One region of the Nakamurella multipartita DSM 44233 genome, then DNA from elsewhere that is predicted to be linked to it. Evidence: riboswitches for the same ligand, from Rfam matches in the RefSeq annotation. Region 1 holds a riboswitch; the other holds the start of a gene.

Region 1 (15,735 bases):
GGGCCGCGGTCCTGGGGGCCACCCGCCCCGAGGATGTGTTCGGACCGGCCGGTATCGATGACGCGACCCGGCGGGCCGCCCGGCGGACGTTTCGTCGCATCGCGTTCCTGGTCCACCCGGACCGGGCCGGCGAGGCCACCGCGTTCGCCCGGCTGGAGCAGCTCTACCGGGACTGGCAGGCCGTGGCGGCGCCCGCCGCCACGGCGGGCCCGGTCGTCATCACCGGCCGGGTCGATTCCTACGTCGTCGACGAGCTGATCGCCCAGGGCAGCGTCGCCAGCGTGTACCGCGGCGGCGGCGTGGTGCTCAAGATCGCCCGCCGGTCGGCGTCGAACCCGTTGCTGGACGGCGAACGCCGGGCCTACCGGGCGCTGGGCGAGATGCTGCGCGACCAGGAGTGGTTGCGGCCGTACTACCCGCGGCTGGTCGATGTCGCCGCGCTGGGTGACCCGAGCGGACCGCCGCGGCAGGTCAACGTCTTCGCGGAACTGACCGGCTTCGTCACCCTGGCCCAGGTGCGTCGGGCCTTCCCGGAGGGCCTGGACGGCCGGGACTGGGCCTGGATGTACCGGCGGCTGCTGCGCGCGGTGGCCGGCGCCCACCTGGCCGGCGTCGTGCACGGCGCGATCGTGGCCGACAACGTGCTGATCCAGCCGGACGAGCACGGGGTGGTCCTGGCCGGCTGGTCATTCGCCACGCCGGTCGGGCGGCCGCTGCCCGCGCTGACCAAGTCGGGCCAGTACCCGCCGGAGGCCCTGGCCGGACGGCCGGTCGACGGCAAGGCCGACATCCACCAGCTGCACACCCTGATGCTCGACCTGCTGGCCCCGACCGAGGACGCCCAACGGGCCTACGCCCGCCTGTGCCGGCAGGACAACCCGCGGATGCGGCCCACGGCCGCCGCCCTGCTCGAGGAATACGACGAGTTGATCGGCCGGCTCTACGGCCCGCGCCACTTCCGACCGTTCACCGTACCGACCACTGCGGTTTGAAACCGCGCCTCACCGAAAGGATCTCATCATGGGACACGGAGCCTGGGACGACAACGCCTACCGCGCCGCCGCCACCTTCCGCCGGGCCACCGGCAAGGCCGACTTCGCCTACAGCGCGCAGATGCGCCACCGGCCGGCCCGGCAATGGAAGGCCGCCCCCGAACTCGACCCCCACGGCGTGACCGTCCGCGAAGCCCGGGACGGCGCCGACCACCCGAACTCGACCCCGATCGTCGTGCTGTTCGACGTGACCGGTTCGATGGGCGTGGTGCCGCAGATCATGCAGCGCCGGCTGGCCGAGCTGCTGGGTCTGTTGCAGCGCAAGGGATATGTGCAGGATCCGCAGATCATGTTCGGTGGCATCGGCGACGCCGACTGCGATCGGGTGCCTCTGCAGGTCGGCCAGTTCGAGTCGGACAACCGGATGGACGAGCAGCTGCGCACCATGTTCCTGGAGGGCGGCGGCGGCGGCCAGAAGAGCGAGTCGTACGAACTGGCCACCTATTTCATCGCCCGGCACACCGCCACCGACGCCTGGGACAAGCGGGGCCGCAAGGGCTACCTGTTCCTGATCGGCGACGAGATGAACAAGCGGGGACTGCGCGCCGAGTACATCCGCCGGGTGATCGGCGACCAGGTCGGCGAGGATCTGAGCACCGAGGCGATCTACCGCGAGGCGCAGCAGCGGTGGGAGACGTTCTTCGTGCTGCCCCGGCAGACCGCCTACTACGACGACCGGCAGGTCAACGAGCACTGGCGAAACCTGCTGGGGGAGCGGCTGCTCCGGTTGGAGGAGCCGGAGGCGGTGTGCGAGCTGATCGCGCTGACCGTCGGCCTGCTGGAGGACTCGATCGACCTCGGCGAGGGGCTGGCCGACCTGGCCGACGTCGGCAGCCCGCACGGTGCGACGGTCGGCCAGGCGCTGGCCACCCTGGGCGCCCGGACGGTGGACACCCCGGCGGCGCTGCCCGGCGGCCTGGACGTTGCGGACGACCTGCGATGATCCCCGACGATCAGTCCGTCATCGTGGTCGGGCTCGGCTTCGGCGACGAGGCCAAGGGCGCGACGGTCGATTTCCTTTGCTCGGCCGGCAATGTCGCCGGCGTCGTCCGCTTCAACGGGGGCGCGCAGGCGGCCCACAACGTCGTCGTCGACGGGCGGCACCACACGTTTCGCCAGTTCGGCTCGGGCACCTTGGCCGGGGTGCCGACCTTGCTGAGCCGGTTCGCTCTGGTGGAGCCGATCGGCCTGGCCGGGGAGGCCGAGGAACTGGCCGCGCTCGGGGTGCCCGATCCGCTGAGCCTGATCACGGTCGACCCGGACGCGCTGATCACCACCCCGGTGCACGTGGCCGCCAACCGGACCCGGGAGGACGCCCGCGGTGCCGGCCGGCACGGGTCGACCGGACTGGGCATCGGCGAAACCGTCTGGTACGACCTGGCCACCACCCGCCGGGCGCAGGCCGGGGAGCGGGTGGAGAACCTGGTCGCACCCGCGACGGCGACGGGTCGGGCGCTGCGGGTGCGGGATTGCCTGGAACCGGTGACGCTGCGCCGCCGGCTGGACGAGCTGGTCCGCTTCTACGAACCGCTGCTGGCCGCAGGTGCCCACGGCCACGACGGTGTCGAGGCGATGGCCGACCTGCTGACCGCGTTCGTCGGGGCCGTGCGGATCGCGCCGGCCGGCCATCTGAACGAGCTGGCGAGCCGGGGCCGGCTGGTCTTCGAGGGGGCCCAGGGGGTGCTGCTGGACGAGTGGCGCGGCTTTCACCCACACACCACCTGGAGCACCACCACACCGGCGAACGCGCAGGCGTTGCTCGCCGAGGCCGGCTTGCCGCGTGGGTACGTGCTCGGCCTGACCCGGGCGTACACGACCCGGCACGGCGCCGGCCCGCTGCCCACCGAGGATCCGGCGTTGCTGGCCGTTGCCGAACCGTTCAACGGCAGCGGCATCTACCAGGGTGGTTGGCGGGCCGGGCATCTCGACCTCGTCGCGCTGCGCTACGCGGTCGAGGCGATCGGCGGGGTGGACGGGCTCGCGGTCTCGCACCTGGACGTCGTGGACGACCCGGGGACGCCGGCCGTCCGCGCGGTCGGGGCGTACGAGACGCCGCGCGGGCTGACCGATCGGCTGCCGGTCGGCGCGTTCGGCGACCTGGCCCACCAGCAGGAGCTGACCGACCTGATGCACCGGGCGAGCGGCACCGGCCGGGAGCTGCGCGACAGCCGGGACGCGGTCGTCACCCTGGAGCGGGCGCTGGGCGCCCCGGCCCAGGTGCTGGCGTTCGGGCCCGGCCGGGCGGACCGCAAGGTCGCCTGATCGAGCCGGGCCCGCGGGGGTGGCCCGCCCCGCGGGGGTGCCCCCGCGCGGATGAAGTCGTTGACTTGGGCCCCACCAGTCACATCGGGTGCGAGTTGATCCGCGCCGGCGTAGATGATCCGCGCGGGCAGGGGGGTGGGGGCCGGGGTCAGGGGGTGGGGGAGGGGGACCAGGCCCAGATGGTGCTGGGGCGGCCGCGGCCGGTGGAGGCCTGCCGGTCGGTGCGGTGCAGGCCGGGGATGGTGGCGAGGGTGCGGTTGAGATTGCCGCGGTCGGGGGCGGCGCCGGTCAGGGCCTGGTGCAGGGCGAGGGCGTCGGTGACGGGGAACTCGGCGCCGGTGAGCAGGCGGGTGAACGAGGGGTCCCGCCAGAGCATTCCGGCCAGCAGGGGGCGGCAGTCGGTCACGATCCGGTCGTGGTCGAAGGCCAGCGGTGGTCGCTCGTCCCACCCGGACCACCGGGCGGTGCCGATGTCGTCGGTGACCGCCCAGGTGGCCACGGACAGGGTGGGGCCGCGGGGATCGCGGCTCGGCTCGTCGAAGGTGATCAGCTGGCCGGATCCGCGGGCCGTCAGCTGCACCTTGGCCAACGCCCGGGCGGCCGCGTCCCGGATCCGCTCACCGCGCAGCAGCAACACCCCGGGCAGGGCCGGCCACCCGGCGAACGGCTCGAGAGTGCGCTCGTGCAGCCCCAGCCGCAACTGGCGGAGCGCCCGGTCGTAGCGCAGGACCAGCACATCCACCGAGACGTGCGAGGTCGGCTCCACCGGCTCAGAGTAGCCAGGCGGCAACCGATTCGGCGTCAGGGCCGAGAGTCGCCGAGCCGGCACGTGTTCCGCAGCCGGTTGCCGGCGACCGGGCTGGCGTCGGTGAGTCGCTGACCGGGTGGATTTCCGCCCGCCCTGCGGTCGTGACAGGGTCGGACCGATGAGCCCGCGCAGCGGTCCAAGCCGTGGACGTCGCACCCGCCGGTGCGCCGTCCTGCTGGTCGCGGCCACGACCGTGGCGCTGGGGCTCACCGCGGGGCCGACCGCGCCGCCCGCCGCCGCCGGCCTACCGGACCTGCAGCAGGTGGTGGATGACGAGGTCATGCAGGCGTCCGAACAGGGGATCGAGCAGAGCGTCGCGGTGGTCGACCGGGCGACCGGAGCGATGGTGGCCAGCGCCGGCGGCCGGGACCAGTACATCTCCGAATCCATCGTCAAGCTGTTCACGGTGGCCTACTACGAGGTCCAGAATGCCGGCCACCCGGACCCGGCCCTGTCCGCCCGACTCCGCACGATGATCGTCGAGTCGGACGACGCCATTCAGTCCGCCCTGTGGTCGACGGCGATCGTGCCGGCGATGGCCGCACGGTACGGGCTGAGCGACACCGAGAACGGTCCGAGAACCGATTCGCAGGACTGGGGGTGGGAGTTGATCACCGCCGACGACGAGGCGACCTTCCTGTACCGGATGGCGAACGATCCGCTGGTCGCCCCGCTGCTGATGGACGCGATGGCCCACGTCCAGCCGGTCGGCGCGGACGGCTTCGACCAGGACTTCGGCCTGAACGCGCTGCCCGGCGACCACGGGTCGAAGCAGGGCTGGACCGACATCGGAGCGGGGCCGCCGCTGCAGATTCACTCGGTCGGCTGGACCGATCGGTACTTCGTGGCCATCCTGCAGACCTCCGACACCGCCGACGACGACGCTCTGCGTGACCAGTCCACCGCCACCGCGACCGCGATCCTGGCCGCGGAGAGCGGGCTGAGCCCCGGGTTCCTCCGGCTGCGCGCCGGCGTCGTCGACGTGGCGTGGTCGCTGGTCGACGCGGTGACCGGGACTGCGACCGGAAGGTGACCGGCTCGCCCGGCCGGAGCGGGGCCGGCCGCATGACACCATGGCCCGATGACCAGTCGTGCCGATCCCGACCGCTGCCCCGGGGTGCTCCGGCCGCACGCGGCGCAGGACGGGGCGCTGCTGCGGATCCGCATCCCCGGTGGCCGGATCGGGGCCGCCGCGCTGCGGGCCTTGAGCCAGGCGTCGACCGAGTACGCCGACGGGGACGTCGGGCTGACCTCCCGGGCCAACCTGCAGCTGCGGGCCGTGGCGACGACGGCCGATGACACCGTGGCGCCCGGTCTGGTCGACGCGTTGGCCACGGCCGGATTGCTGCCGCACCCCACGCATGATCGGGTGCGCAGCATCGCCTGCTCACCGCTCACTGGCCTGATCGGTGGTCACGCCGACCTGCGGCCGCTGATCGATGAGCTGGATGCGGCGCTGTGCGCGGCGCCCGAGCTGGCCGCGCTCCCCGGGCCGTTCCGGTTCGGGCTCGACGACGGGCGCGGCGACATCGGGGTCGACGCCGACCTGTCCGCGCAGGCGCTCGACGCGACCCACGCCCGCATCTGGGTGGGCGGCCTTTCCGGTCCGCGGGTGCCGCTGCCCGAGGTGGTGCCGACCCTGATCGAGCTGGCCCATCGGTTCGTCCGGCAGTGCGCCACCGGGCGGCCCGCCTGGCACGTCCGGGAACTGCCGCGGGGTGGGGCCGAGCTGCTGGCCGGGCCCGAAGTGACGCCCGCCGCCCGGCTGGGTCCGGGCGCTCCGGCTCCCCTGGGGGCGCTGGCCCAGGCCGACGGCCGGGCGACGGTGTCCGTGCTGGCCCCGCTGGGCCGGCTCACCCCGGCCCAGGCCGGTGCGCTGGCGGATGCCGCGAACGGCGGCGAGCTGGTGGTGACCCCGTGGCGGGGGGTGCTCGTGCCGGACCTGGACCCGGCGGCGGCCGCCCTGGTGATCGACACGCTGATCGCCGTCGGCCTGGTCGCCGACGGCGGATCGCCATGGCGCGGCGTCACCGCCTGCGCCGGGGCCCCGCGCTGTGCCCGCGGCACGGGGGACACCGAGGCATTGGCCCGTCAGGTGGTCGCCGCCTCGACCCGATCGGTGTCCGCGGGGCCGGTGCATGTGGCCGGCTGCGCCCGGTCGTGTGGCCGGCCGTCGGTCGCCCACACACTGGCCGTCATCGACCGCCGGCGGGTCCACATCCAGGGCCCCGCCGACCCGGCGGACGACCAGCCGCTGGACCATGCCGCCGCTGCGGTGGCCGCCACTCGAGCCGGAGCATCCCGATGACCACGCGACCATTGCGCCGCTACGCCTACTGCGCGGACGGCCCCGAGATCTACCGGGAGTCGTTCGCGATCGTGCGGGCCGAGACCGACCTGTCCGGGATCCCGGCCGACGCCCGCCACCTGGCGGTGCGCATGGTGCACGCCAGTGGGCAGCCGGACCTGGTGCAAGACATGCGTTTCCACCCAGATCTGGTCTCCGCCGGCCGGGCCACGCTGCTCGCCGGGGCACCGCTGTTCGTGGACTCGATGATGGTTTCGGCTGGCATCACCCGGTCCCGGCTGCCGGCCGGCAACGAGGTGATCTGCCATCTGCGCGATCACCGCGTCGAGCAGTTGGCCGCCGCCTGGGGCACGACCCGGTCGGCTGCGGCGGTCTCGTTGTGGGGCGACGAGCTCGAGGGGGCGGTCGTGGCCATCGGGAACGCGCCGACGGCCCTGTTCCACCTGCTGGAGTGGATCTGCGAGGGCGGCCCGCGGCCGGCCGCGATCATCGGCGTGCCGGTCGGCTTCGTCGGCTCGGCCGAATCCAAGCAGGCACTGATCGAGCACGAGGCGGGCATTCCCTACCTGGTGGTGACCGGCCGGCGCGGGGGCGCGGCCATCGCCGCGTCGGCCGTCAACGCGCTGGCCGGAGGACCGTCGTGACGGCGCCCGGCCGGTTGTACGGGGTCGGCCTCGGCCCGGGCGATCCGGAGCTGATGACGGTCAAGGCGACCCGGTTGATCGGCTCGGCGGACGTCATCGCCTACCACTCGGGCACCCACGGCCGCTCGATCGCGCGATCCATCGCCGTGGACCTGCTGCCGCCCGGCGTCATCGAGGAGCCGCTGGTCTACCCGGTGACGACCGGACCGAGCAGCCACCCCCTCGGCTATCGCGGGGCCGTCGACGACTTCTACGACGAGTCGGCGCAGCGTTTGGGCGAGCATCTGGCCGCCGGCCGCACCGTGGTCGTGCTGTGCGAGGGCGACCCGATGTTCTACGGCTCGTTCATGTACCTGCACGATCGGCTCAGCCCCCGGTTCCCGACCCAGGTGGTACCCGGGGTGACCTCGGTGGCCGCGGCGACCGCGGCGGCGGCGATGCCGCTGGTCCGGCAGCAGGACGTGCTGACCATCCTGCCCGGCACCCTGCCGGTGCCGGAGCTGGCCCGGCGGCTGGCCGACACCCAGGGCGCGGCGATCATGAAGCTGGGCCGGACCTTTCCGGCCGTGCGCGAGGCGCTGCGGCAGGCCGGCCGGCTGGACGAGGCCCTGTACGTGGAGCGCGCGTCGACCCGCGGCCAGGCACTGATCCCGGTCAAGGACGTGGATCCGGCGACGGTGCCGTACTTCTCGATCATCATCGTGCCCGGGGACGGCCGGGACCGGGTCGCGCCGGTCCGGCCCGTCACCGATGCGGCGGCCGAGCTGCTGGTGGTCGGGTTGGGGCCGGGGCCGCAGGGCTGGGTCACCCCCGAGGTGACCGCCGCGCTGGCCGGGGTCGATCACGTCGTCGGGTACGCCCCTTACGTCAACCGGGTGGCCCAGCGAGAAGGGTTGCAGCGACACGCGTCCGGCAACACCGTCGAGCTGGACCGGGCCCGGCTCGCGTTGACCCTGGCGGCCGCCGGCGAGCGGGTGGCGGTCGTGTCCGGTGGTGACGCCGGGGTGTTCGGGATGGCGGCGGCGGTGTTCGAGGCCGCCGAGGACCCGCAGTACCGGGCGGTGCCGATCCGGGTGCTGCCCGGCGTCACCGCGGCCCAAGCAGTCGCGGCCCGGGCGGGCGCGCCGTTGGGCGCGGACTACGCCGTCGTCTCGCTGTCCGACCGGCTCAAGCCCTGGTCGGTGATCGAGGACCGGCTCCGGCACATCGCCCGCGCCGACCTGGCGCTGGCCATCTACAACCCCGCCTCGCGCGGCCGCACCCGGCAACTGGCCGACGCGCTGGCCGTGCTGCGGCAGGAACGCGAACCCGACACCGTGGTGGTCGTCGGCCGTGACGTCGGCCGGGACGCCGAATCGCTGCGCTGCACGACGCTGGCCGAACTCGACCCGGCCACCGTCGACATGAAGTGCCTGCTGCTGATCGGGGCCGGCGGGACCCGGCGCACCCCGGCCGGTCAGGTGTGGACGCCGCGGTGGGTGCCGGCCGAGACCGACGCGCCCGTCACCCGGTTGGACGCGAGCGGCCATGGCGGGTAAGCGTTTCCCGAACTGGGTCTACGGCCGGGGCGCCGATCCCGACCCCCGGTTCAGCCTGGCCAACGAACGAACCTTTCTGGCCTGGATCCGGACTTCGCTGGCGCTGATCGCCGGCGGCATCGCGGTCCACGCCTTCCACCTGCAGGTCCCCGACGAGCTGGGCACGGTCGCCGCCATCGCGCTGGTGGGTCTGGGCATCGCCGCGGCCGTCTCCGGCTGGCTGGGGTGGATGCGGACCGAACGTTCCCTGCGGGAGGGCACGCCGATGCACGGCGCCGGGCTGGCCACCGGGATGACCGTGGTCTTCCTGCTGGTCGTGATCCTGTTGGCGGTCGGGATCTTCGTCCTGTGACCGGGCCCGGGTGGTCGGTGCGCCGATGAGCACGCCCGAGCTGTTCGACCGGGGCCTGCAGCCGGAACGGACGCTGCTGGCCTGGCGGCGCACGTGTTTGGCCCTGGCCGCGGCGATGGCGGTCGTGATCAAGTTGCTGGCCTTCGAGTCGGACACCGCGACGGTCCTGCTCGCGGTGGTCGGGTTGGCCGTGCCGGCCGTCGCCTGGTTGCTGGCCGCGGGTCGCTACCGCCGGTCGCATCGCCGGTTGACCCGCGCCGACCGCGACCCCGAACTGCCGGCCGGTGGGTCGGCCACCGCGGTCGCGGCGTTGGCCGCGGTGCTGTTCGGGGGGCTGGCGCTGATGCTGGTGCTGCGCTGATTGCTCGGCGTCCAGCCCGCCCACCAGGACGGAAGCGTTCGATTGCCCGAAGGTCTGCCCTTTGGGCGGCGACCACCGGCCCCGCGAGGTCGACACTGAAGCCGGGACCACTTCGCTGATGCGGTGGGCCGGTCGGTGATTGCGGGGTGCGCATGAGGGTCCGCTGTGTGGTGCCGACCGCCGTCCTCGGCCGATGACCGCGCGGCGGGTCCATCGGCAGCATGGCGACTCCACCGAGGACGTCGGGCCATCGCCCGGGTCTGTGGCGAGACCCGGAACCCGGGCCGATTCCCTTCCGGCGCTGCAACGACTGGCCGGCAACGCGGCCGTCCGCTCCTTGCTCACCGGCGCCGGCCGGCCCGGCGTTCGTACCTCCGTGCCCGGTCTGCCACCCGTCCAACGGACCCCGGCGGGTGGCCCCAATCCGCTCCCGGCCGCACCGACGCTGACCGAGGGGCAATACGCGGCCTGGCTTCGTCGGCATCCCCGGTACGAGCCCCGAGTCGGCGGCACCTGGGAGCCGGACTTCCTGGTCAAGCGCTACACCCCGGCGTGGTTTGCCGCGCAGGGCTACGTGTTCGGGCTTCGGCTCGGACCATTCGGGAACGTCGACATCGATGTGTGGATCGACGATCGGGGCGCGGGCCGGGAGTACCGGGTGATTCGCTGGACGGACGGTGCCGGATCGGCCGGATCGGGCCCGGACCCCGGGGGTGCGGACAAGGACCATCCCAAGCCCGGCGATCAGGAGAGCAAGCTCAGCGATCGGGAGAAGGGCACCGATCTGCCGGTCTCGATCGATCCGAACGCCGATTACGACAAGCTGTTCGGCCGACCGGTCGGCCGGACGGAGAACATCGACGCGGCCTTCGGCGAGGGCACCATGGTGCTGCACGAGGACGGATCCCTGGTCCTGCATCTGAAGGAGGGCGGGCAGTACGTCTTCCGACCAGTACCCGGTGGTCGGTACGTCGTCTACGACCCGAAGGGTCGCCGGCTCTCGCAGGTGTACACCCTTCCGGCCAGTGACGTCCCCGACGTCGACGACGATCTGTAGCGGGGTCGCGGTCAGGTCCGGTCGCGGCACCGCTCGGCCGAGTACAGGTGCGACTCGATCGGGTCCGGCCCGGCCGCGGGACCGGCCAGGGCCGGCCCGACCATGATCACCGCCGCCTGCCGCAGGCCCGCCGCCTCCACGAGATCGGCGATGCCGGCGAGGGTATCGCGCAGCACCAGCTCGTCGGCCTGGGTCGCCCGGGAGACGACGGCGGCGGGGCAGTCGGCGCCGTAGAACGGGATCAGCCGTCGCACGAGCTCCCGGGTGCGGGTGATGGCCAGGTGCAGCACCAGCGTCGAGCCGGTGGCGGCGAAGCGTTCCAGCTCCTCGGTAGCGGGCATCGGGGTGGATCGGGCCTGGGTGCGGGTCAGCACCACCGACTGGGTCACCCCGGGCACGGTCAGCTCCCGGCCGAGCAACGCGGCGGCGGCCGCGTAGGCCGGCACCCCGGGGGTGACGTCCCAGGGCACGCCGGCCGCGTCCAGGCGCCGGGTCTGCTCGTGCAGCGCCGAGTACACCGAGGGATCGCCGGAACACAGCCGGGCCACGTCGTGCCCGGCCCGATGCGCGGCCACCAGCGCATCGATGATCTCCTCCAGGGTCAGTCCGGCGGTGTCGATCAGCTCCGCGCCGTCCGGGCAGTGGGCGAGAACGTCAGCGGTGACGTAGGTTCCGGCGTACAGGCAGACGGGCGCGGCGGCCAGCAGCCGGGTCGCCCGCACGGTGAGCAGATCGGCCGCACCCGGCCCGGCCCCGATGAAGTGCACGGTCATCCGGTCGACTCCTTGGTCACGGCCCACTGCACGATCGGCCGGGCCGGCGCCCAGCCGCGGAACGAGCCCAGCGGCTCCACGCGCTCCACCGACAGCCGGATCAGCTCGCCGCCGACCCGTGCGTGCCAGTCGACCAGGAGCCGTTCGGTCTCCAGCGTCACCCCGTGCACCACCAGGCGTCCACCGGAACCCAAGACTGCCCAACAGGAGTCGAGCAGTCCAGGGACGGTGGCGCCGCCGCCGACGAACACCGCGTCCGGGGCAGGCAGGTCGGCCAGGGCGGCCGGAGCCGCTCCGGTGACCACCACGAGCCCGGGCACCCCCAGCGCCGCGGCGTTGCCGCCGATCCGGGCCGCGCGGGCCGGGTCCCGTTCGATCGCCACGGCCCGGCAGCGCGGGTCGACCCGGGACCACTCGATCGCCACCGACCCGGCCCCGGCGCCGACATCCCAGAGCAACTGACCGGGAGCCGGAGCCAACCGGGCCAGGGCCGATGCGCGGGCGTCCCGCTTGGTCAGCTGCCCGTCGTGATCGAACGCGTCGTCCGGCAGGCCACCGACGAGCGGCCGGGGTGGGGTGCCCGGGACGGCCACGCAGTCGATCGCCAGGATGTTCAGGCGGCTCACCGGGCCGCGAAAGTCGCTGGCGATCAGGTCGATTCGGCTCTGCTGCGGGCTGCCCAGGTCGCCCAGGACGGTCAGCCGGGACGGGCCGAAACCGGCCTCGGTGAGCAGCGCGGCGACCGCGGCCGGGGTGCGCTCGTCCGCGGAGAGTGCCAGCACCCGCCGGCCGGGCGAGAGCACCCGGCGCAGGGTGGCCAGATCCCGGCCGACCAGGCTGACCACGTCGACACCGGCCAACGGCCAGCGCATCTCGGCCGCCGCCAGCGAGACCGAGGACACCGCCGGGTGAATCCGTACCCGCGCCGCGCCCAGCAGCTCGACCAGGGTGCCGCCGATGCCGGACAGCAACGGATCACCGGAGGCGAGCACCGCGACCGGACCGGCCGGCGAATCGGACGAGTCGAGCAGGTCCAGGAGTCCGGCACGCAGCGGCGTGGGCAGGTGCAATCGCCGTTGGCCGGGCTGCTCGGGCAGCAGCGCCAGCTGGCGCGCGCCGCCGATCACCACCGCGGCCCGGGTCAGCACCGCGCGGCTGTGGGGGGACAACCCGTCCCATCCGTCGGCGCCGAGCCCGACCACATCCACCCCGACATCCTTGACATCCAGACCGACATCCACGGCGACATCCATGCCGCCGTCGATGGTGCACGCGTCGGACCGGGGTGAGGTGGTCCGGGGTGAGGTGGTCGGGAGTGGGATGGTCACCGCCAGATTATTGGCGACCGGCGGGCAGGGCCAGGACGCCGTCCGGCCGAGGCGCGCCGCTGTGCCATCATCGGGGGCGACGGTCGGGGATGGAATCCGGTGCGAATCCGGAGCGGTCCCGCCACTGTGACCAGGCTGAATCGGCGTCGAGCCGAGCCGGCCCGGGAGTCAGGACTTTCGCCGCCGTCTCGCGACCGCCCCCGTGGTCGCGGACAGGCAGGCGCGGGCGTGGACACCCGCACGAGTCGAGAGGCGGCCGCTGCCGCGATGCGCACGTTCCCGTTCACCGCCGTCGTCGGCTCCGACGACATGGCCCTCGCGCTGATCCTGACCACCGTCTCGCCCGAGGTCGGCGGCGTGCTGGTGCGGGGAGAGAAGGGCACCGCCAAGTCGACCATGGTTCGCGCGCTGGCCGGACTGCTGCCCGCGGTCGACGTCATCGAGGGCTGCCGGTTCTCCTGCGACCCGGCCGACCCCGATCCGGCCTGCCCGGACGGCCCGCATCCGGCCGGTGCCCCGGCCACCACCCGCCCGGCCAAGCTGGTCGAGCTGCCGGTCGGCGCGACCGAGGACCGGGTGATCGGCTCGCTGCACCTGGAGAAGGCGCTGACCGCCGGGGTCACCGAGTACGAGCCCGGCCTGCTGGCCGCCGCCCACCGTGGCCTGCTCTACGTCGACGAGGTCAACCTGCTGCACGACCACCTGGTCGACCTGCTGCTGGACGCCGCCGCGATGGGCCGCGGCACCGTGGAACGCGAGGGCGTGTCGATCGCCCACGCCGCCCGGTTCGTGCTGGTCGGCACGATGAACCCGGAAGAGGGCGAGCTGCGCCCGCAGCTGCTGGACCGCTTCGGGCTGACCGTCGAGATCGCCGCCCCGCGGGACCCGGCGGTGCGGGCCGAGGTAGTGCGGCGCCGGCTGGCCTACGACGCCGACCCGGACACCGTCGCCGCCCGCTACGCCGACGCCGAGGCGGACCTGGCCCGACGCATCCGGTCCGCCCGGACCGGGTTGCCCACGGTGGTGCTGGGCGACGGCGCCTTGACCAAGATCGCTCAGGTCTGTGCGTCGTTCGAGGTCGACGGCATGCGCGCCGACCTGGTCACCGCCCGCGCCGCCGTCGCGCACGCCGCCTGGCACGGCCGCCGCTACGTCACCCGTGAGGACATCCGGGCCGCCGCCCGGCTGGCCCTGCCGCATCGGCGCCGCCGCAACCCGTTCGACGCGCCGGGGCTGGACGAGGAGCTGCTCGACCGGATCCTCGGCGACGACGAGCCCGACCCGCCGCCCCCGGGACCGGAGGTCGACCCCAGCCCGCAGGCGCCGGCCGACGCCGGGTCCGAACCGGCGGACGGCCCCCGCACCGAGGCCGGCTCCGACGCTGACTCCGGCTCGGACTTTGACTCCGGCTCCGACTTGGAACGGGTCGAGGAACCGGCGACCGCCCAGGCCGCCGACCCGGCAACCGAACCAGACCGGGCCAGCAACCCGACCCCGGCCACCGGCCCGGCCCCCGCCGGAACCGTGTCCGGCACCGGACAACCGTTCCGGCCCAAGCTGTTCACCGTCGCCGGGGTCGGCGCCGGGGAGCCGGGGCGGCGCTCCCGCGCGATCACCAGCAACGGCCGGACCGTCGGCGCCACCCCGTTCGTCGGGCGAGGTGGCGCGGTGCACCTGACCGCGACCGTCCGGGCCGCCGCCCCCCATCAGCGTCGCCGCGGCCGCACCGGGCCGGGCCTGCTGGTCGGCCGGGACGACCTGCGGCTGGCGGTCAAGCAGGGTCGCGAGGCCAACCTGGTGCTGTTCTGCGTCGACGCCTCCGGGTCGATGGCCGCCCGCGCCCGGATGGAGGCGGTCAAGGCCGCCGTGCTGTCCCTGCTCACCGACGCCTACCAGCGGCGGGACAAGGTCGGGCTGGTCACCTTCCGCGGGGGCGCCGCGGACCTGGCGTTGCCGCCGACGTCGTCGGTGGAGGCGGCCGCGCGGCGGCTGGAAATGCTGCCGGCCGGCGGTCGCACCCCGCTGGCCGAGGGCCTGCTGTGCGCGGCGCACACCCTGCGGGTGGAGCGGATCCGGGACCCGCGGCGCCGTCCGCTGCTGGTCGTCGTCACCGACGGGCGGGCCACCTCCGGACCGGATGCGGTGGCCCGGTCCCGCCGGGCAGCCACCGCGCTGGCCGCCGAAGGGATCGCCGCCCTCGTCCTGGACTGCGAGACCGGCCGGTTCCGGATGGGACTGGCCGCGCGGCTGGCCGAGCACCTGCAGGCCGACTACGTGCCGATCACCGACGTCGCGGCCTCCGTGCTGACCACCTCGGTGGCCCGTCACCGGGCGCGGGTGGCCTGATGCCCCAGGCGCAACCGCTCGTCGTGCCGGCCGACGGGCTGACCACCCGGCAGCGGCGCAACCGGGCGCTGCTGATGGTGCACACCGGTGACGGCAAGGGAAAGTCGACCGCGGCGTTCGGCATGGCCCTGCGGGCCTGGAACCAGGGCTGGTCGGTCGGGGTGTTCCAGTTCGTCAAGTCGGCCAAGTGGCGCATCGGCGAGCAATCGGCCCTGGAGGCGCTGGACGGTGTGCACGCGCAGACCGGCGCCGGCGGACCCATCGAGTGGCACAAGATGGGCTCGGGCTGGTCGTGGCTGCGCCGCGACGCCGACACCGCCGACGACTATGCCGCCGAAGCGGCCGAGGGCTGGGCCGAGATCAAACGCCGGCTGGCCGCCGGCGCGCACCGGCTGTACGTGCTGGACGAATTCACCTACCCGATGAAGTGGGGCTGGGTCGACGTCGACGACGTGGTGGCGACGCTGGCCGGCCGGGCCGAGGGCCAGCACGTGGTGATCACCGGCCGGGCCGCGTCGCCCCGGCTGATCGAGGCGGCCGACCTGGTCACCGAGATGACCAAGGTCAAGCACCCGATGGACGCCGGGCAAAAGGGCCAGCGGGGCATCGAGTGGTGACGCCGTGACGAGCCTGCCCCGGGTGGTGATCGCCGCCCCGGCCTCCGGTCACGGCAAGACCACCGTCGCGGCCGGGCTAATGGCCGCCCTGGTCCGGGCCGGACACGTGGTGTCGGGGCACAAGATCGGGCCGGACTACATCGACCCGGGCTACCACGCGCTGGCCACCGGCCGCCCCGGCCGCAATCTCGACCCGCACCTGGTCGGCGAGGACCGGCTGGTCCCGCTACTGCTGCACGGCGCCGCGGTGCCCCGACCGGCCGACATCGCGGTGGTCGAGGGCGTGATG
Region 2 (15,735 bases), 400 kb from region 1:
GGTGTCCGCCGAGATGGCCCAGGCGTTGACCGGGGTGGTGGACGCCCAGGCCCGGTTGGAGAGTCTGGAGGCCACCAATGGTTTTGTCGTTGGCTTGGCCGGCGGCCGCACGTGGTTCACCTGGCATCCGTTGTTCCGTGAGTTGCTGCTGCACCGGCTGACAGTGGAGAAGCCGGGTGCCCGGGACGATCTGCATCAACGCGCGGCCCGCTGGCTGGTTGGGCAGGGCGACTACCTGGCTGCGATCCGGCACCTGACCGCGGTGGCCGACTGGCCCGGGGTGGGCCGTCTCCTCACCGAACGGCTCGCCCCCGACGTGGTGACCTCCGCCGCGTCGGCGCTGGTGGAGGCCCTGACCCCGGTGGCCAACCGAGCCGAAGTCGATCCGAATGCGACAACATTGCTGGCATCGGCGGTCTGCAACTTTCATCACTCCGAGTACGCGGCAATGATCCGCGATGTCGAGGCGGCCGAGGCGGCCGCCCGTCGTGAGCACAACCCCATCGCCGTCGAGGTGCTGGCGTCCAGCCTGCGGATGGCCCATTCCAGAGCCTTGGATCCGGCGACTCTCACCCGCACCGCCCGACGCGTCCTGGAAGTAACCCGTCCGATCTCCCGACCGGACGTCCCGGCTCTGGAACGGTATCGGGCGATCGCGACCACGAACCTGGGCTCCGGCCTGTTGTTGGACGGCGACCTGAGTGCGGCCCGATCGGCCCTGATTGAGGCCCAGAAGTCCTGCAACCGTTGGGGTCTTGGGCTTTCGGAGCTGACCGCGCGGGGAGGCCTGGCGTTGCTGGCGGCGCTACACGGGCAACCAAGAATCGCGCTTGAGCGGGCTCGGGCTGCTCGGGCGACTGCCGACCAATACGGCTGGGCACCCGAACCGCAGGCGGCCGCGCACATGACCGCTCTCGTAATCGTCGCTCTCGACACGGGCGAGGTTCAGGAGGCCGAGCAGTTGCTCGGGTTAGGCACTCGGGATACCAATCTGGCCCTGGCCAGCCGGATCATGTTTGCCGTGCTGGCGTTGCAGGCGGCGATCGCGCGCGACGATTTATCCTCGGCGGACCGACGGGCGGGATTGCTTGCCCTGACCGCCCAACGCATCGCCTTGCCGCGGTTGCTGGCCGGTTGGGTATCCGTCGCGCAGGCCGAGCACCTGCTCGCTCACGGTCGGGTGGAGGACGCACGGCAGGTGCTGGGCCAAATCTCCGACGGTGGGTACCCTGCGGCCCGGCGCGACCTCAACCTGGCCAGGTGTCATCTGGCGCAGGACGATCCGAGGCGCGCACTGCAGTCCTTGACGGCGTTGATCCCGAGCCTGTCGGCTTACCGAACCGTCGCGGTGCACGCGCGGGTCGTGGCGGCCGTGGCCGCGATCCGGCTCCGCAAGGACGCCCAGGCTCTTGACCTGCTGACCGACGCGGTCGAGCTGGCGGCCGAAACATCAATGCTGGGGCCGTTTCTGGCCGCCGGTCAACCCTTGCGGCCGCTACTGGCCCGCTACCGCACCGTCGTCGGTCGACATGCTGAGTTCACGACCGCCGCGCTGGGTGGAGTGCCGCCCGGCGAGCAACCCATCCCGGTTGCGGCGAATGGCCAGGAATTGACCGAGCGTGAACGAGCGGTTCTGCCATTTCTGGCCACCCATCTGACGGCCACCCAGATCGCCGAAGAGCTGTTTCTGTCGGTCAACACCGTCAAATCCCACCAGCAGGCGATCTACCGCAAGTTCGGGGTGTCCTCGCGGCGGGCGGCGGTGGACCGGGGCCGCGACCTCGGGCTGATCTGAGCCGTTGCTGCCCGTTCATCCAGTTCGTATGAGAAAGGACGTATCCGAGGCTTAGAGGGTGTTCATGGGCCTGTCGGCTCATAGCCAACTCGCATTCGGAAGGGAGACACCCGATGTCTCAGACCACCGACACCTCCCGCGGCGCCGCCGTCGCCAGCGGCTTCATCGTGTTTGCCGGCGTCGCCATGGTGCTGATCGGCGCGTTCCACGCCTTCCAAGGACTGGTCGCGCTGTTCAATGACGACTTCTACGTGGTGGGCCAGAAGTGGATCTTCGAGTTCGATCTGACCACGTGGGGTTGGATCCACCTGCTCGTCGGCATCGGCGTGGCGGTCGCGGGGTTCTTCGTGTTCACCGGCGCAGCCTGGGCCCGGTTCGTCGGGATCGGCGTCGCCGGACTCAGCGCCGTACTGAACTTCATGTGGCTGCCCTACTACCCCATCTGGAGCCTGGTCATCATCGCCCTGGACGTGGCCGTGATCTGGGCGTTGGCCGTGCACGGCAAGGAATTCGCCAACTGACGGACGGGCATGATGGCGGCCGTGACTGCTCCTCGGATCGACGCGCCGGGCCGCCGGGGCAGGTCCGGGTGGCTGACCCTGCCGGTTTGGCTGGCCCTGATGACGGGGGCCGGCCTGGCCTTCCACCGCTGGCCGACCTGGAGTGTGCTGATCGGGATCGGCGTCACGACCGCGATGGCCGGTCTGGCCCGATGGGCCGGATTGAGCATCGCGGATCTGGGGCTGAGCCGGGCGACCTGGCGAACGGGGTTGCGCTGGGGCGGAGCCGTTGTCGCGATGGCCGCGGCCGGCTACGCGGTGGCGCTGGTGGTCCCGCCGGTCCGCGCGCTGGTAGCCGGTGGGTCGGGCGCCTGGTCGCAGACCGCGCTGGCGGCGCTGCTGGTGATCCCCCTGGGCACGGTCGTGCCCGAGGAGTTCGCCTTCCGAGGCGTGTTGTGGGCGGTGGTGCGTCGTGAACGAGGACGATGGCTGGCCACCCTCGTCTCATCGACGCTGTTCGGTGCGTGGCACGTCGTCCCGGCCCTGGGGGGCGGGTCGGCCAACCAGGCGTTCGACCAGGTGGCGGGCAGCGGGACAATGGGGCTCGTGCTGCGGGTCGGCAGCACCGTCGCCTTCACCGCAGCCGCCGGCGTGGTCCTGTGCGTGCTGCGGATGCGCAGCGGCAGCCTGCTGGCCCCGATGCTGGCACACGCAGGAATCAACTGCCTGGGCGTGGGTTTCGTGCAGATGGCCTGATTCCGCACCGGCGTCCGGACAGGGTGAACGAGGATGGTCGACGTGACATCGAACGAGGCAACCGCCGCGCAGGATCGCGAACCGGTCGGAGACGGGCGGTCGAACGAGCCGGCCGAGCAGTCCGCACCGGCGTCCTCGGGTGCGGTTGCCGACCGTGGTCGGCGACCGCGGTTCCGCTATACCCTGCCCGGATCCTGGACCGCGCTGGTGTTCGTCTGCCTGGCGTTCACCCCGTCCCTGGTGCCCCGGCCGGGCGCGTTCCAGGGAGTGGTCGGCGGTTTGACCGGCGCCATCGGGTACGGATTGGGCGTGGCCGGTGCCTGGGTGTGGCGGCAGTTCGCGGACCGGCCGGCCCGCGCGGCACGCCGCTGGTCGTGGTCGGCGTTCGGGATCGTGGCCGGCGTCGCCCTGGTCACGTCCTACCTTCTCGGACAGCGGTGGCAGGACCAGATCCGGGCGCTGGTGAACGCCGAACCGCAGGACCTGGGTTCTCGCCTGATCCTGCCCGTGGTAGCCGTTTTGGTGTTCGTCGGGCTGGTCGCCGCCGGCCGGGGGATCGCAAAGGTGTACCGATGGGCGGCCCGGCGGCTGAGTCGATGGATGGGCGATCGAGCGGCCCGCGTCGTCGGCTGGCTGCTGGCGGCCGGGCTGACGGTCGGCCTGGTGTCCGGGGTGCTGGTCGACGGGGTCCTGGCGATCACCGACCGAATGTTCGCCGTCCGCGACACGACGACCAGCGACACCGCGGTGCAGCCGACCACCGGCCTGCGGTCCGGTGGTCCGGGATCGCTGATCGGCTGGGACACGTTGGGCTACCAGGGCCGCAACTTCACCGGTTCCGGTCCCACTCCCGGGCAGATCCAGGCGTTCATCGGTGCTCCGGCGCCCGTACCGATTCGCGCCTACGCCGGCCTTGCGTCCGCGCAGGACGTGCGTGACCGCGCCCGGCTGGCGGTGGCCGACCTGCAGCGGGCCGGCGGCTTCGACCGCGGCCACCTGCTCGTCACCGGCACCACCGGGACGGGCTGGGTGGATCCGGCGGCGATCGGCGCCTTCGAATACGAGACCGGAGGTGACAGCGCCGCCGTGGCGATCCAGTACTCGTACCTGCCGTCCTGGGCATCCTTCCTGGTCGACCAGGACAAAGCCCGGCAGGCCGGCCGAGCGCTGTTCGATGAGGTCTATCGGGTCTGGTCCAGCCTTCCCCCCGACCACCGGCCCAAGCTCTACGGCTTCGGGCTCAGCCTCGGCTCGTTCATGATGGAGTCCCCGTTCGGCGGCGACGCGGACATGGCCAACCGGACCGACGGCATCCTGCTGGCCGGTTCGCCGGCGTTCAACCCGTTGAACCGGGAATTCACCGACCAGCGGGACGCGTTAAGTCCGGAAGTACAGCCGGTCTACCGCGGCGGCGAGACCGTCCGGTTCAGCAACGATCCCGCGGCCTCCATCCCGCCGGACGATGCGTCCTGGGACGGCGCCAGGGTGCTGTACCTGCAGCACGCTTCGGACCCGATCGTGTGGCTGAGCCCGGACCTGATTCTGCACCGGCCGGACTGGCTGGTCGAGCCGGCCGGACCTGATGTCACCGACGAGATGATCTGGATACCGTTCGTCACTTTCTGGCAGGTCACCCTCGACATGCTCGAACCGGTGGACACCCCGCCGGGGCACGGCCACACCTACACGCTGGAGTTCGTCGAGGGCTGGGCCTCGGTTCTGGAGCCCCCCAATTGGTCCCCGGCCAAATCGGAGGAACTACGCGCGTTGCTGACAGAACTGCCGCACTGACTTTCGACCCTGAATCAACTGATGCCACGCAGGCCGAAACGTCCGGAACTCGGATCGAACAGGACCTGATCGGTGTCGAAGGCCGCACCGATCGCTCCACCCGCGGCCAGCTCCCGCACCGGGCCGCTGGTCACCTGCGGACCCGGACCGATCAGCCAGCCGTCCTGGCCCAGCTGCACCGCGGCCTCCACGTCGTGGGTGGAGGCGAGGACCGGGATGGTGCGTTCGGCGGCGATCCGGCGCAGCACGGCCAGCAGCTCGATCCGGGCCGGTGCGTCCAGGAACGCCGACGGCTCGTCCAGCAGCAGCAGCGACGGGGACTGGGCCAGGGCGCGGGCGATCATGATCCGCTGCCGCTGCCCGTCGGACATCTTGGCCAGCAGGACGTCGGCCAGCTCCTGCGCGTGCACCGCGGCGAACGCCTCGGCCACCGCCCGCCGGTCGTCGGCGGTGAACGAGCCGGACCGGGCCCGGTGCGGGAACCGGCCCAGGGCGACCACGTCCTCGCCGCGCAACAGCCCGGGGTCGAACCGCTCGGTCAGTACCACCGCCATCCGGGCCGCCCGGGTGCGGGGATCGAGGGCGTGCAGATCGGCCCCGCCGAGCGTGACCTGCCCGCCGAGCGGGTGCTGCAACCCGGCGATCGAGCGCAGCAGGGTGGACTTGCCGGCGCCGTTGGGACCGAGCAGCAGGGTGATCCGGCCGGCCGCCGCGCGGACCGACACCGGCCCGAGCACCACCCGGTCGGACCGGGCGAACCGCCGCCGCTGCGGGTAACCCACCGTCAGCCGCTCGACCACCAGATCGGCCCGGCCGGTCACTGGTGAACACTCCTTGTTGCGGGCCCTGAGAGGGTGCTCGTTGTAGGGACTCGGCGGGAGCCGGGGTGACGGCCTGTGCCGGTCGCCGTTCGACGGCCTGCATGACACCGCCGCCCCCGGTTCTCGCGGGGCTGTAGACCGGCAACAGAGGGACGCGCCGCAGAGCGCCAGTCAGTGACCGCCCGGTGATCGGCCTCCTCGCCGAGTCGTCGCTGCCGTTGTGAGGAGTTGTTGAGTTGTCCCTGCCCGAATGCGATTTCTACGTCGGTATCGATTGGGCCGCCCAAACGCACGCCGTGTGTGTGCAGGACGCGGCCGGGAAGATCACCGCGCAGTTCACGATCGAGCACACCGCCGACGGATTCGCGACCCTGTTGGCCCGCCTGGGTCGGTTGGCCAGCGACCCGATGCAGGTCAGCGTCGCCCTGGAACGGCCCGACGGTCGGCTGGTCGACGCCCTGCTCGAAGCGGGCTACCCGGTGGTGCCGGTCAGCCCGAACGCGATCAAGACCTGGCGCGACGGGGAGGTACTGTCCGGCGCCAAGTCCGACGCCGGCGACGCCGCCGTCATCGCCGAATATCTGCGGCTGCGGTCGCACCGGCTGCGGCCGGCCACCCCGTTCACCCCGGCGACCAGGGCGCTGCGTACGGTCGTACGCACCCGCGATGACATCGTGGCCATGCGGACCGCCACGGCGAACCAGCTGACCGCCCTGCTCGATGCCCACTGGCCCGGCGCCACCAAGGTTTTCGCCGATATCGAGTCGCCGATCGCGTTGGAGTTCCTGACCCGGTACCCGACCGCCAAACACGCCGCGGGCCTGGGTGAGAAGCGCATGGCCGCGTTCTGCGTCAAGCACGGCTACTCCGGTCGCCGCTCGGCCGCGGAGCTGCTGACCCGATTGCGGGCTGCGCCGGCCGGCACCACCGACCCGGACCTGGTCGAGGCCGTCCGGGACGCCGTGCTGGCGCTGGTGGCCGTGCTGCGCACCCTGGGCGAGACCCGCAAGGACCTGGACCGGTCGGTGACCGCCCACCTCGGGGAGCACCCGGACGCCGCGATCTTCACGTCGCTGCCAAGGTCGGGTCAGATCAACGCCGCCCAGGTGCTCGCCGAGTGGGGCGATTCCCGGCAAGCCTACGACTCGCCCGACGCCGTCGCGGCGTTGGCCGGCCTGACCCCGGTCACCAAAGCGTCCGGTAAATATCATGCCGTGCATTTCCGGTGGGCCTGCAACAAACGATTCCGTAAAGCGATGACCACGTTCGCCGACAACAGTCGCCACCAAAGCCCGTGGGCCGCCGAGGTCTACCGCAGAGCTATCCAACGCGGGCACGACCACCCGCACGCCGTCCGGGTCCTGGCCCGCGCCTGGGTGCGCGTGATCTACCGCTGCTGGCTCGACCGAGAGCCTTACGACCCGGCCAGGCACGGCAACGCGAACAAGATCAACAGCGGGCAACTTGCGGCCTGAGGTTGACACAGAGGGTGTCATGCCGCCGCTCCGGCGGCCAGCGTCCGGCTGCGCAACAGGGCCGCGATCACGACGGGGGCGCCGATCGCCGCCGTCACCACGTTCAGCGGCAACACCCCGTCGGACCCGGGGAGCTGGGCGATCACCGAGCACAGTTGCAACACCACCGCGCCCATCAGCGCACAGGCCGGCACCAGCCACCGGTGATCGGCCCGGCCCAGGGCCAACCGGGCCAGGTGCGGCACCGCGATCCCGACGAAGGCGATCGGTCCGCAGAACGCCGTCACCGCTCCGGCCATCACCGCGGTGGCGACGATGCCGGCGGTGCGTACCCGGCCGACCGCCACCCCCATCGACGCCGCGTACCGCTCACCCAGCAGCATCGCGTTCAACGACGGGGCGATCCACGCCGCCAGCCCGACCCCGACCAGCACCGCCGGGGCCAGGAAGGCCAGATCCGGCCAGGTGGTGCCACTGACCGAACCGAGCCCCCACAACACGTACTTCTGGATCCGGTCCGGTGCGGAAAACGCCAGCAGCAGCGAGACCAGCGCGGTGGTGGCCGAGCCGATCATCACCCCGATCAACAGCAGCGCGACCACCGAGCGCACCCACCGGCCCAGAAGCAGCACCAGCATCAGCACCGCCAACGCCCCGATCGCCGCGGCGGTGACCAGACCGGCCCGGCCGGTCAGCCCCAACCCGGCCACGAAGCCGCCGGCCAGCGTGCCGCCGCCGAGCACCGCGATCGCGACCCCGAGGCTGGCCCCGGAGGACACCCCCAGGATGAACGGATCGGCCAGCGGGTTGGCGAACAACGTCTGCATCAGCAGACCGGCCACCGCCAGCCCGACCCCGGCCAGGATGGCGGTCCCCGCGCGGGGCAGCCGGACCTGCTGCAACAGCACCGCGGCGGTCGGATCCACCGGGCCGCCGGTGAAGAACCGCAGGGTGGTCGACGGCGGGATCGGCACCGACCCCACCCCGACCGCGAGCACGGCCGACACCAGCGTCAGCGCCGCCAGGGCGCCGAGCACCAGCGCCGGCCGATGACGCACGTCAGCTCAGTCGCAGGTAGAAGGAGAAGTCGTGGTTCGGGGCCTGATCCGGGTGCAGGATCGCGACCAGGTCGCCGAGCACCAGGTCGGGCCGGGCCACGCCGAGCTCGTAGAAGTTGTTGCCGCCGTCGGCGGTGACGTCCTTGGCCGCGTTCCACACGTTGCCGGCCTTCATCGCGGCGAATTCGGCCAGCCGCGGCTCCTCGGCCAGGGCCTGCACGGTGGTGGTCCAGGTCGTACTGGCCAGCCAGGCCGGGGCGGTGCCGGCCTTGGCCAGTACCGTCTCCAGATCGGTGGGGATCGACCCGGAGGTGGCGTCGTCGGCCCAGGCGGTGGTGCCGCCGGCGTCCTGGATCAACCGGGTCGTGTAGGACTTGCCCCCCGGGATGTACCAGGTGCCCTGGAACGGCTGCCCGGGCACGACGGCGACCGGATTGGCGTCCTGGACGGAGGCCGCGAGCTCCTGGTAGCTGCGCTCGACCGTGTCGAAGGCCGCGGCGGCCTGCTGCTCGGTCCCGGTCAGCGCGGCGAAGTACTTGAGGTACTCGGCCCGGCCCAGCGGGTCGTCCTCCAGCCAGTCGGCGTTGGCCAGCACCGGGATGCCCGCCGCCTTGACCACGGCGTACCCGGGATCGTCGGTGCCCGCGGTGACCAGGACGTCGGGCTGGCCGGCGATGACCGCCTCCGCATCCACGGTGCCGGCGGCGGAGAACTCGACCACGCCAGGCTCGGCCACCCGGTCCTGCACCTGCTTCTCGGAGATGAAGCCCTTGGTGCCGACCCCGGTCAGAGTGTCGAGCTGATCCAACTCGACCAGGAACGGCAGGTGAGTGGTGGAGGCGGAGTACAGCGAGCTAACCGGGGTGGTGATGACCTGCGCCCCGGCCAGGTCACCGGTCAGCTCGGGGGTCGGCGCGCCGCACTTGACCAGCACGTACGACTCCGGGGCCCCGCCCTGCGTGGGCTGCGGCACGGTCAGCACCTGATAGGAGTCGTGATAGCTGATGGCGAAGTTGGTCGCGTGGGTGATCTGCGACTTGACCGGGAAGTAGTCGGTGCTCGGGTCGAAGTCGGTGATGCACCCCTTGGCGTCCACACCACCGGCCGATGCCGATGCCGATGCCGATGCCGATGCTGATGCCGACGGGGACGGGCTGGCCGACTGGGCGGATGAGCACCCGGTCAGCAGGGCGATCAGCGCGGTGGCGCCGATGACCGCTCGACGGGTGGAACGGGACGTGATCACAGGCAGGCTCCTCGCCGGACCGGAAACGGATGGCTTCGGAGCCAGCGGGACGGGTGGGGGCCGGTGCGGCCTCGCCCGATCGCACGCGACCGTCCCTCGCGGTCCCGAACGCAGTGGACCGACGGCCCACCGACCGATGGCAGGTCTTCGGACTCTCGGGCTGGTCCTGCGCCTCAACGCAAGGAATGCCTACTGGCCATCGCTTCCCGGGTTCGCACCCAGTGCTGGACCCCACCGACGAACCGGCGGGGTGATGGCGGTCGTTCCCGATCACCGCTGCGGGGCAGCCCCGGATTCGCACCGGGTTCCCTGTTGTCCCGCCGAGCGTGGAGCACGACGGACCATCAGCGGGAGCCAGGGTACGGGCTGGCCCGGTCGAGGGGCCAGTTCCGGACCTTCCCGGGCCTCGGGAACGACCGGAAGTGGCCCCTCGATCAGGCCTGTGGACAACTCGGCCGCGGTTCCGGCGATCTCGTCCATCATTCGCGGGTGCCGCCCCGCCGACCTCTGCCGCCCGAGCTGGCCCTCGGCGCGTTCACGGTCGGCCAGGGCCGAGCGGCCGGACTCACCGATCGCCGCATGCGGGGAGCCGACCTGGACCGGCCGTTCCGCGGGGTCCGGGTCCCCAAGGTCACGCCGTCGGCCCCGACCCCGGCCTCGCCCGCCGCCCCGCCTGCCCTACTGGCCCGATGCGTCGCCCTGGCCGTCGCCCTGGGCGGCGATCCGATCTTCACCCACCTGACCGCGGCGCGGCTGTGGCCGGTGCCGCTGCCGCCGGACTTGGTCGAGGAGGATCTGCACATCGGGGTTGTGCCCCCGGCCCGCCCACCCCGGCGCCGCGGGGTGCACGCCCACAAGCTCCTGGACCCACGGGCCTTGGTCGGGCGGCGTCACGGCTGCCGGATCGTCGACCCGGCCACGATGTTCTGCCAGCTCGCCAGCGTGCTGCCGCTGGCGGACCTGATCGCCGTCGGCGACGCGTTGATCCATGCGCCGGTCTACCCGAACCCGCTCGACGATCGTCCGTGGCTGACCCAGGCGGAGCTGGCCGAGCGGGTGGCGGTGTTCCGGGGCCGGGGCAAGGCGGTGGCCGCGCGGGCCGTGGCCCGAATCCGGCCGGGGGTCGAGTCCCGGCCGGAGTCGCTCGTGCGGGTGGCCGTGGTGGATGCGGGCCTGCCCGAACCGGAGGTGAACGTGTCGATCACCGGATCTCGGGGTGAATTCCTGGGTCGGGCCGACCTGGTCTACCGCCGGTGGCGGGTGATCGTGGAGTACGACGGGGATCAGCATCGGACCGACACTCGGCAGTTCGACCGGGACGTCCGCCGGCTGGAGCGGTTCGCCGCGCACGGGTGGACGGTCGTCCGGATCACCGGTCGCGCCTTCTTCGGCGACCGGGCCGCCACCGTCGCCCGGGTAAGGCACGCCCTGATCGCGGCCGGCTGGCGGGGCTGACCGGATCGAGGGGCCAGTTCCGGACCTTCCCGGGCCTCGGGAACGACCGGAAGTGGCCCCTCGATGGTCGGGTCAGCGCACGATGAGCACGGACAGGGTGCGGGGGCCGTGCACGCCTTCGACGCGTTCGAGTTCGATGTCGCTGGTGGCGGAGGGTCCGGCGATCATGGTCAGGGGTCGGACGGGGTCGAGGCGGGCGATGGCTTCGGGGACGGTGTGCACGATCTGCTCGGCGTGCAGGACGACGAGGTGGAAGTCGGGGACCAGGGTGATGGCGCGGCGGCCTTGGCCGGGGCCGCCGTCGAGGGTGATGGTGCCGGATAACGCGATGGCGACGGTGGCGGTGGTGACGACGGCGTCGATCCGGTCGAGTTCGGCAGGGGTGAGCACGGTGGGGGTGCCGTCGGTGGTCAGGGTGCGGCCGGAGCGGGCGGCGGCCGCGGCGATCGCCGGGTCCAGATCGGGTGCCAGCACCACCGACCGTTGATCGGCCAGGGCGGTGTCGATGGCGTCGGCGAGTTGGTCGGGGGTGATCTCGCGGACGTGGGCTTTGTAGTCGACGAGGCGGTCGATCATCAGTTCCAGCACGGGGGGGCTGCCGGGCGGGTGGTCCCCGACGCGGATGTAGTCGCGGGGGATGGGTGGTGGTGGGGTGGTGTCGGCGGCCAGGGCGCTGCGGATGCGGCCCAGGACGGTCTCGCGGCTACTCATGATGCGTTTCCTTCCACCATTGCCGGAACGTCTGCTTGGGCGGGGCGGGCATGTCCTTGGTGTGGGTCCAGGCCGATCCGGGGAACGGCAGGTGTTTGATCTTCTTGTCGCGGCCGGCGACGAGTCGGCCGGCGGCCAGGCCTTTCTCGGCGGCGGCGAACCGGGTGGGGTCGCTCATGATCCAGGCGGCGGCTTTCATCGCGGCGTCCCAGCCGCCGGGGATGGTGCGGCCGCGGTCGGCATCGACGGCGCGGCCGCGCAGTTCGACGAGCAGGTCCGGGATGGGGATCTTGACCGGGCAGACGTCGTAGCAGGCGCCGCACAGCGAGGAGGCGTAGGGCAGGGTCGAGTTCACGTCGTGGTGGCCGTGCATGCCGGTCAGTTGCGGGGTCAGCACGGCGCCGATCGGGCCGGGGTAGACCGAGCCGTAGGCGTGGCCGCCGGTGCGTTCGTAGACCGGGCACACGTTCAGGCAGGCCGAGCAGCGGATGCAGTGCAGCGCGGCCCGGCCGACCTGGTCGGCCAGGGCGTTGGTGCGGCCGTTGTCGAGCAGGATGAGGTGGAAGTTCTGCGGGCCGTCGCCCGGGGTGACCCCGGTCCACAGCGAGGTGTAGGGGTTCATCCGTTCCCCGGTCGAGGAGCGGGGCAGCAGCTGCAGGAACACTTCCAGGTCGGTGAACGTGGGCAGGATCTTCTCGATGCCCATCACGGTGATCAGGGTCTCGGGCAGGGTCACGCACATCCGGCCGTTGCCCTCGGACTCGACCACGCCGATGGTGCCGGTCTCGGCGATGCCGAAGTTGGTGCCCGAGATCGCGACCTTGCTGGCCAGGAACTTGCGCCGCAGGTGTTCCCGGGCGGCCATCGCCAACCGGCGTGGTTCATCGGTCAGATCGGCCGGGGCGTCTTCCATTTCGGCCAGAAAGATGTCGCGGACCTCGGTGCGGTTGCGGTGGATGGCCGGGACCAGGATGTGCGAGGGCGTGTCGTGGCCCAGTTGCACGATCAGTTCGGCCAGATCGGTCTCGACCGCGGCGATCCCGTTGTCCTCGAGGTATTCGTTGAGGCCGATTTCCTGGGTGGCCATCGATTTGACCTTGATGACCTCGTCGACGCCCTGCGCGCGGACCAGTTCGGTCACGATCCGGTTGGCCTCCTGGGCGTCGGTGGCCCAGTGCACGACGCCGCCGTGGGCGGTCACGTTGGCCTCGAACTGTTCCAGCAGCGCGGGCAGGTTCGACATCACCTGCGTCTTGGTCGCCGCGCCGGCATCACGCAACGCTTCCCAGTCGGGCATCTCGTCCACGACCAGGGCTCGCTTGCTCCGGATCACCGATGTGGCGTGGGCCAGGTTCCGCCGCAACTGATCGTTGGCCAACTCCCGCCGGGCCGCCTTCGGGAACGGCAACGCCCCCCGCAACGGCGACTCCTCCTGCGCCGCGTGTTTTCTCGGGATTCCCAGGAACGTGCTCATGCCGTCGCCTTTCCAACTCGCCTCGCGGGCTCGGCGACCTGGACGCGGCGCCGGCAACTGTGTCGATGATTCGTTCGGCAAGCCTCACTCATGCGGCGACCTGCTCTCGGGTCGAGGCCAGGATCTGGGCCAGGTGGATGGTGCGGATGCCGGTGTCCTGGCGGGACAGGCCGCCGCCGATGTTCATCAGGCAGGACGCGTCGCCGGCGGTGCACCGGTCGGCGCCGGTGCCGACGATGTTGCCGACCTTGTCGGCCAGCATCGCCGAGCTGGTGTCGGCGTTCTTGATCGAGAAGGTGCCGCCGAAGCCGCAGCACTGGTCGGCGCCGGGCAACTCGACCAGGTCGATGCCCTGGACCGCGCGCAGCAGCTGCAGCGGCTTGTCGCCGACCCGCAGCATCCGCAGCGAGTGGCAGGTCGGGTGGTAGGTGACCCGGTGCGGGTAGTACGCCCCCACATCGGTCACCTTCAGCACGTCGACCAGCAGCTCGGACAGCTCGTAGGTGCGGCCGGCCAACGCGGTGGCCCGGTCGGCCAGCGCGGTGTCCCCGACGCGGCGGGCGACCATCGCCTGCTGATGCCGGACCGACCCGACGCACGATCCGGACGGGGCCACCGCGACATCGAAGTCGGCGGCCTCGAACACCTCGACGTGCTGCCGCACCACCGGCACCGCTTCGGTGAGATACCCGGTGTTGACGTGCATCTGCCCGCAACACACCTGATCCGCTGGGAACACCACCTGATGCCCCAGCCGTTCCAGCAGCACGGTGGTGGCCTTGGCCACCTCGGGGAACAGCGCGTCACCCAGACAGGTGGCGATCAACGCGATACGCATGACGGGACTCCGGTCAACTCATGCAGCGGCGGAAAGAGTTGCAGGTACGGCGTTCGAAGCCATTCTCGGACGGCGCCGGGCGGGGCGCCGTCCGAGAACCGGTGTCAGGTCAGGGGATCATCCAGGACAGCACGTTGCTCTGCAGGTAGACCAGCACGCACATGGCCAGCAGCAGCCCGACGCTCCACTTCAGGACGCGGCGCAGGATGTCCGATTCCTTGCCGAGCAGGCCGACCGCGGTCGCGGCGATGGTCAGGTTCTGCGGGCTGATCATCTTGCCGACCACGCCGCCGGAGGTGTTCGCCGCGACCAGCAGCGTCGGGTCCAGGCCGGCCTTCTCCGCGGCCGACTGCTGCAGGGTGGCGAACAGGGCGTTGGCGCTGGTGTCCGAGCCGGTCACGGCGGTGCCGACCCAACCCAGGATCGGGGACAGGAACGCGAAGAACGCGCCGGTGCCGGCGGCCAGCCACTGGCCGATGGTGATGGTCTGGCCGGACATGTTCATCACGTAGGCCAGGCCCAGCACACTGCCCACGGTCAGCAACGCGAACCGCAACTTGTAGACGGTCTTGCCGAACTCCTTGACCGCCAGGCCCGGCTTGATCCGGTAGGCGATCATCACGATCACCCCGGAGATGATCAGCAGGGTGCCCGCGTTGGACAGGTACCCCAGGGTGTACTGGGTGGCCGTGGACGGCTTACCGGCCAGATTCAAGATGTTGCCGTCCGAGCCCGGCCAGCCGAACTTGATATCGGTGCTGGCCAGCCACGTCTTGAGCGGGGTGAACAGCTTGGCCAGCGAGAACACCACGATGACCACGATGTAGGGCAGGAACGCCATCACGGTCCGCCCGGCGGTCAACTTCTCCGTCGAGACCGCGGTGGCCACCGGAGCGCTACCGCCGGACGGGCCGCCGGTCGGCTCGACGTGCTCCTCCTTGGCCGCCAGGGCCAGCCGCTCCCGGGCCTCCACGGTGCCCTTGGGCTTCCAGAACTTGAGCATCACCACGACCGAGACCAGCGCGGCCAGCGAGGCGATGATGTCGGTCAGCTCGACCGAGATGAAATTGGCGCTGATGAACTGGGCGATGGAAAAGCAGATGCCCGAGACCAGGGCGATCGGCCAGGTCTGCTTGATGCCCCGCTTGCCGTCCACGATCATCACCAGCAGCAGCGGTACGAACATCGCCAGGATCGGGGTCTGCCGGCCGACGACCGCACCGATCTCGTGATAGTCGATGCCGGTCAGGTTGCCGGCAGTGATGATCGGGATGCCGATCGCGCCGAACGCGACCGGGGCGGTGTTGGCCAGCAGTACCGTGGCCGCGGCCCGCATCGGGGAGAACCCAAGCGAGACCAGCATGACACCGGTGATCGCGACCGGGGCGCCGAACCCGGCCAACGCCTCGAGCAACCCACCGAAACAGAACGCGATGATGATCCCCTGGATCCGGGGATCGTCCGAGATCCGGTTGAACGCGGTCCGCAGATCCTCGAACCGGCCACTGATCACCGTCAGCTCATACAGCCAGATCGCCGCCAACACGATCCACATGATCGGGAACAACCCGTACAAGATGCCCTGCGAGGCACCCAACAACGTCAGATCGACCGGCATCCCGAACGCCAGGATCGCCACCAGGATCGACGCCGCCAACCCGGCCAGGGCCGCGAAGTGCGCCTTCGTCTTCAACACACCCAGGAAGATGAACACCACAGCCAACGGGATGATCGACACCATCGCCGTGAGAAAAACACTGTCGCCGACAGCAGTGATGTCGGGCTGATACGGGGTCGCCATTGATCCTCCACGGG

Evidence for each region. Region 1 has a riboswitch for cobalamin ahead of NAMU_RS00780 (magnesium chelatase subunit D family protein). Riboswitches for the same ligand answer to the same signal wherever they lie in the genome.
Region 2: linked by a shared signal. The riboswitch ahead of NAMU_RS25920 (ABC transporter substrate-binding protein) and the one ahead of NAMU_RS00780 (magnesium chelatase subunit D family protein) in region 1 are both predicted to bind cobalamin.

What each region holds. Positions count from the first base shown of each region.
Region 1 covers NC_013235.1:161,590-177,324, forward strand. The annotation lists gene NAMU_RS00715 (protein kinase family protein) at 1-992, shown strand, start outside; gene NAMU_RS00720 (hypothetical protein) at 1,021-1,995, shown strand; gene NAMU_RS00725 (adenylosuccinate synthetase) at 1,992-3,314, shown strand; gene NAMU_RS00730 (NUDIX hydrolase) at 3,463-4,080, opposite strand; gene NAMU_RS00735 (hypothetical protein) at 4,241-5,155, shown strand; gene NAMU_RS00740 (nitrite/sulfite reductase) at 5,204-6,430, shown strand; gene NAMU_RS29020 (precorrin-8X methylmutase) at 6,427-7,074, shown strand; gene NAMU_RS00750 (precorrin-2 C(20)-methyltransferase) at 7,128-8,612, shown strand; gene NAMU_RS00755 (YidH family protein) at 8,602-8,964, shown strand; gene NAMU_RS00760 (DUF202 domain-containing protein) at 8,990-9,325, shown strand; gene NAMU_RS00765 (hypothetical protein) at 9,588-10,382, shown strand; gene cobM (precorrin-4 C(11)-methyltransferase) at 10,394-11,155, opposite strand; gene NAMU_RS00775 (bifunctional cobalt-precorrin-7 (C(5))-methyltransferase/cobalt-precorrin-6B (C(15))-methyltransferase) at 11,152-12,408, opposite strand; cobalamin riboswitch at 12,547-12,682, shown strand; gene NAMU_RS00780 (magnesium chelatase subunit D family protein) at 12,751-14,829, shown strand; gene cobO (cob(I)yrinic acid a,c-diamide adenosyltransferase) at 14,829-15,446, shown strand; gene NAMU_RS00790 (cobyrinate a,c-diamide synthase) at 15,451-15,735, shown strand, end outside.
Region 2 covers NC_013235.1:5,824,705-5,840,439, reverse strand. The annotation lists gene NAMU_RS25955 (helix-turn-helix transcriptional regulator) at 1-1,795, shown strand, start outside; gene NAMU_RS25950 (DUF7144 family membrane protein) at 1,909-2,316, shown strand; gene NAMU_RS25945 (CPBP family intramembrane glutamic endopeptidase) at 2,329-3,051, shown strand; gene NAMU_RS25940 (alpha/beta hydrolase) at 3,085-4,842, shown strand; gene NAMU_RS25935 (ABC transporter ATP-binding protein) at 4,857-5,663, opposite strand; gene NAMU_RS25930 (IS110 family RNA-guided transposase) at 5,900-7,138, shown strand; gene NAMU_RS25925 (FecCD family ABC transporter permease) at 7,156-8,196, opposite strand; gene NAMU_RS25920 (ABC transporter substrate-binding protein) at 8,198-9,442, opposite strand; cobalamin riboswitch at 9,564-9,803, opposite strand; gene NAMU_RS27935 (endonuclease domain-containing protein) at 9,932-10,897, shown strand; gene NAMU_RS25910 (LutC/YkgG family protein) at 10,970-11,608, opposite strand; gene NAMU_RS25905 (LutB/LldF family L-lactate oxidation iron-sulfur protein) at 11,601-13,082, opposite strand; gene NAMU_RS25900 ((Fe-S)-binding protein) at 13,171-13,920, opposite strand; gene NAMU_RS25895 (L-lactate permease) at 14,030-15,721, opposite strand.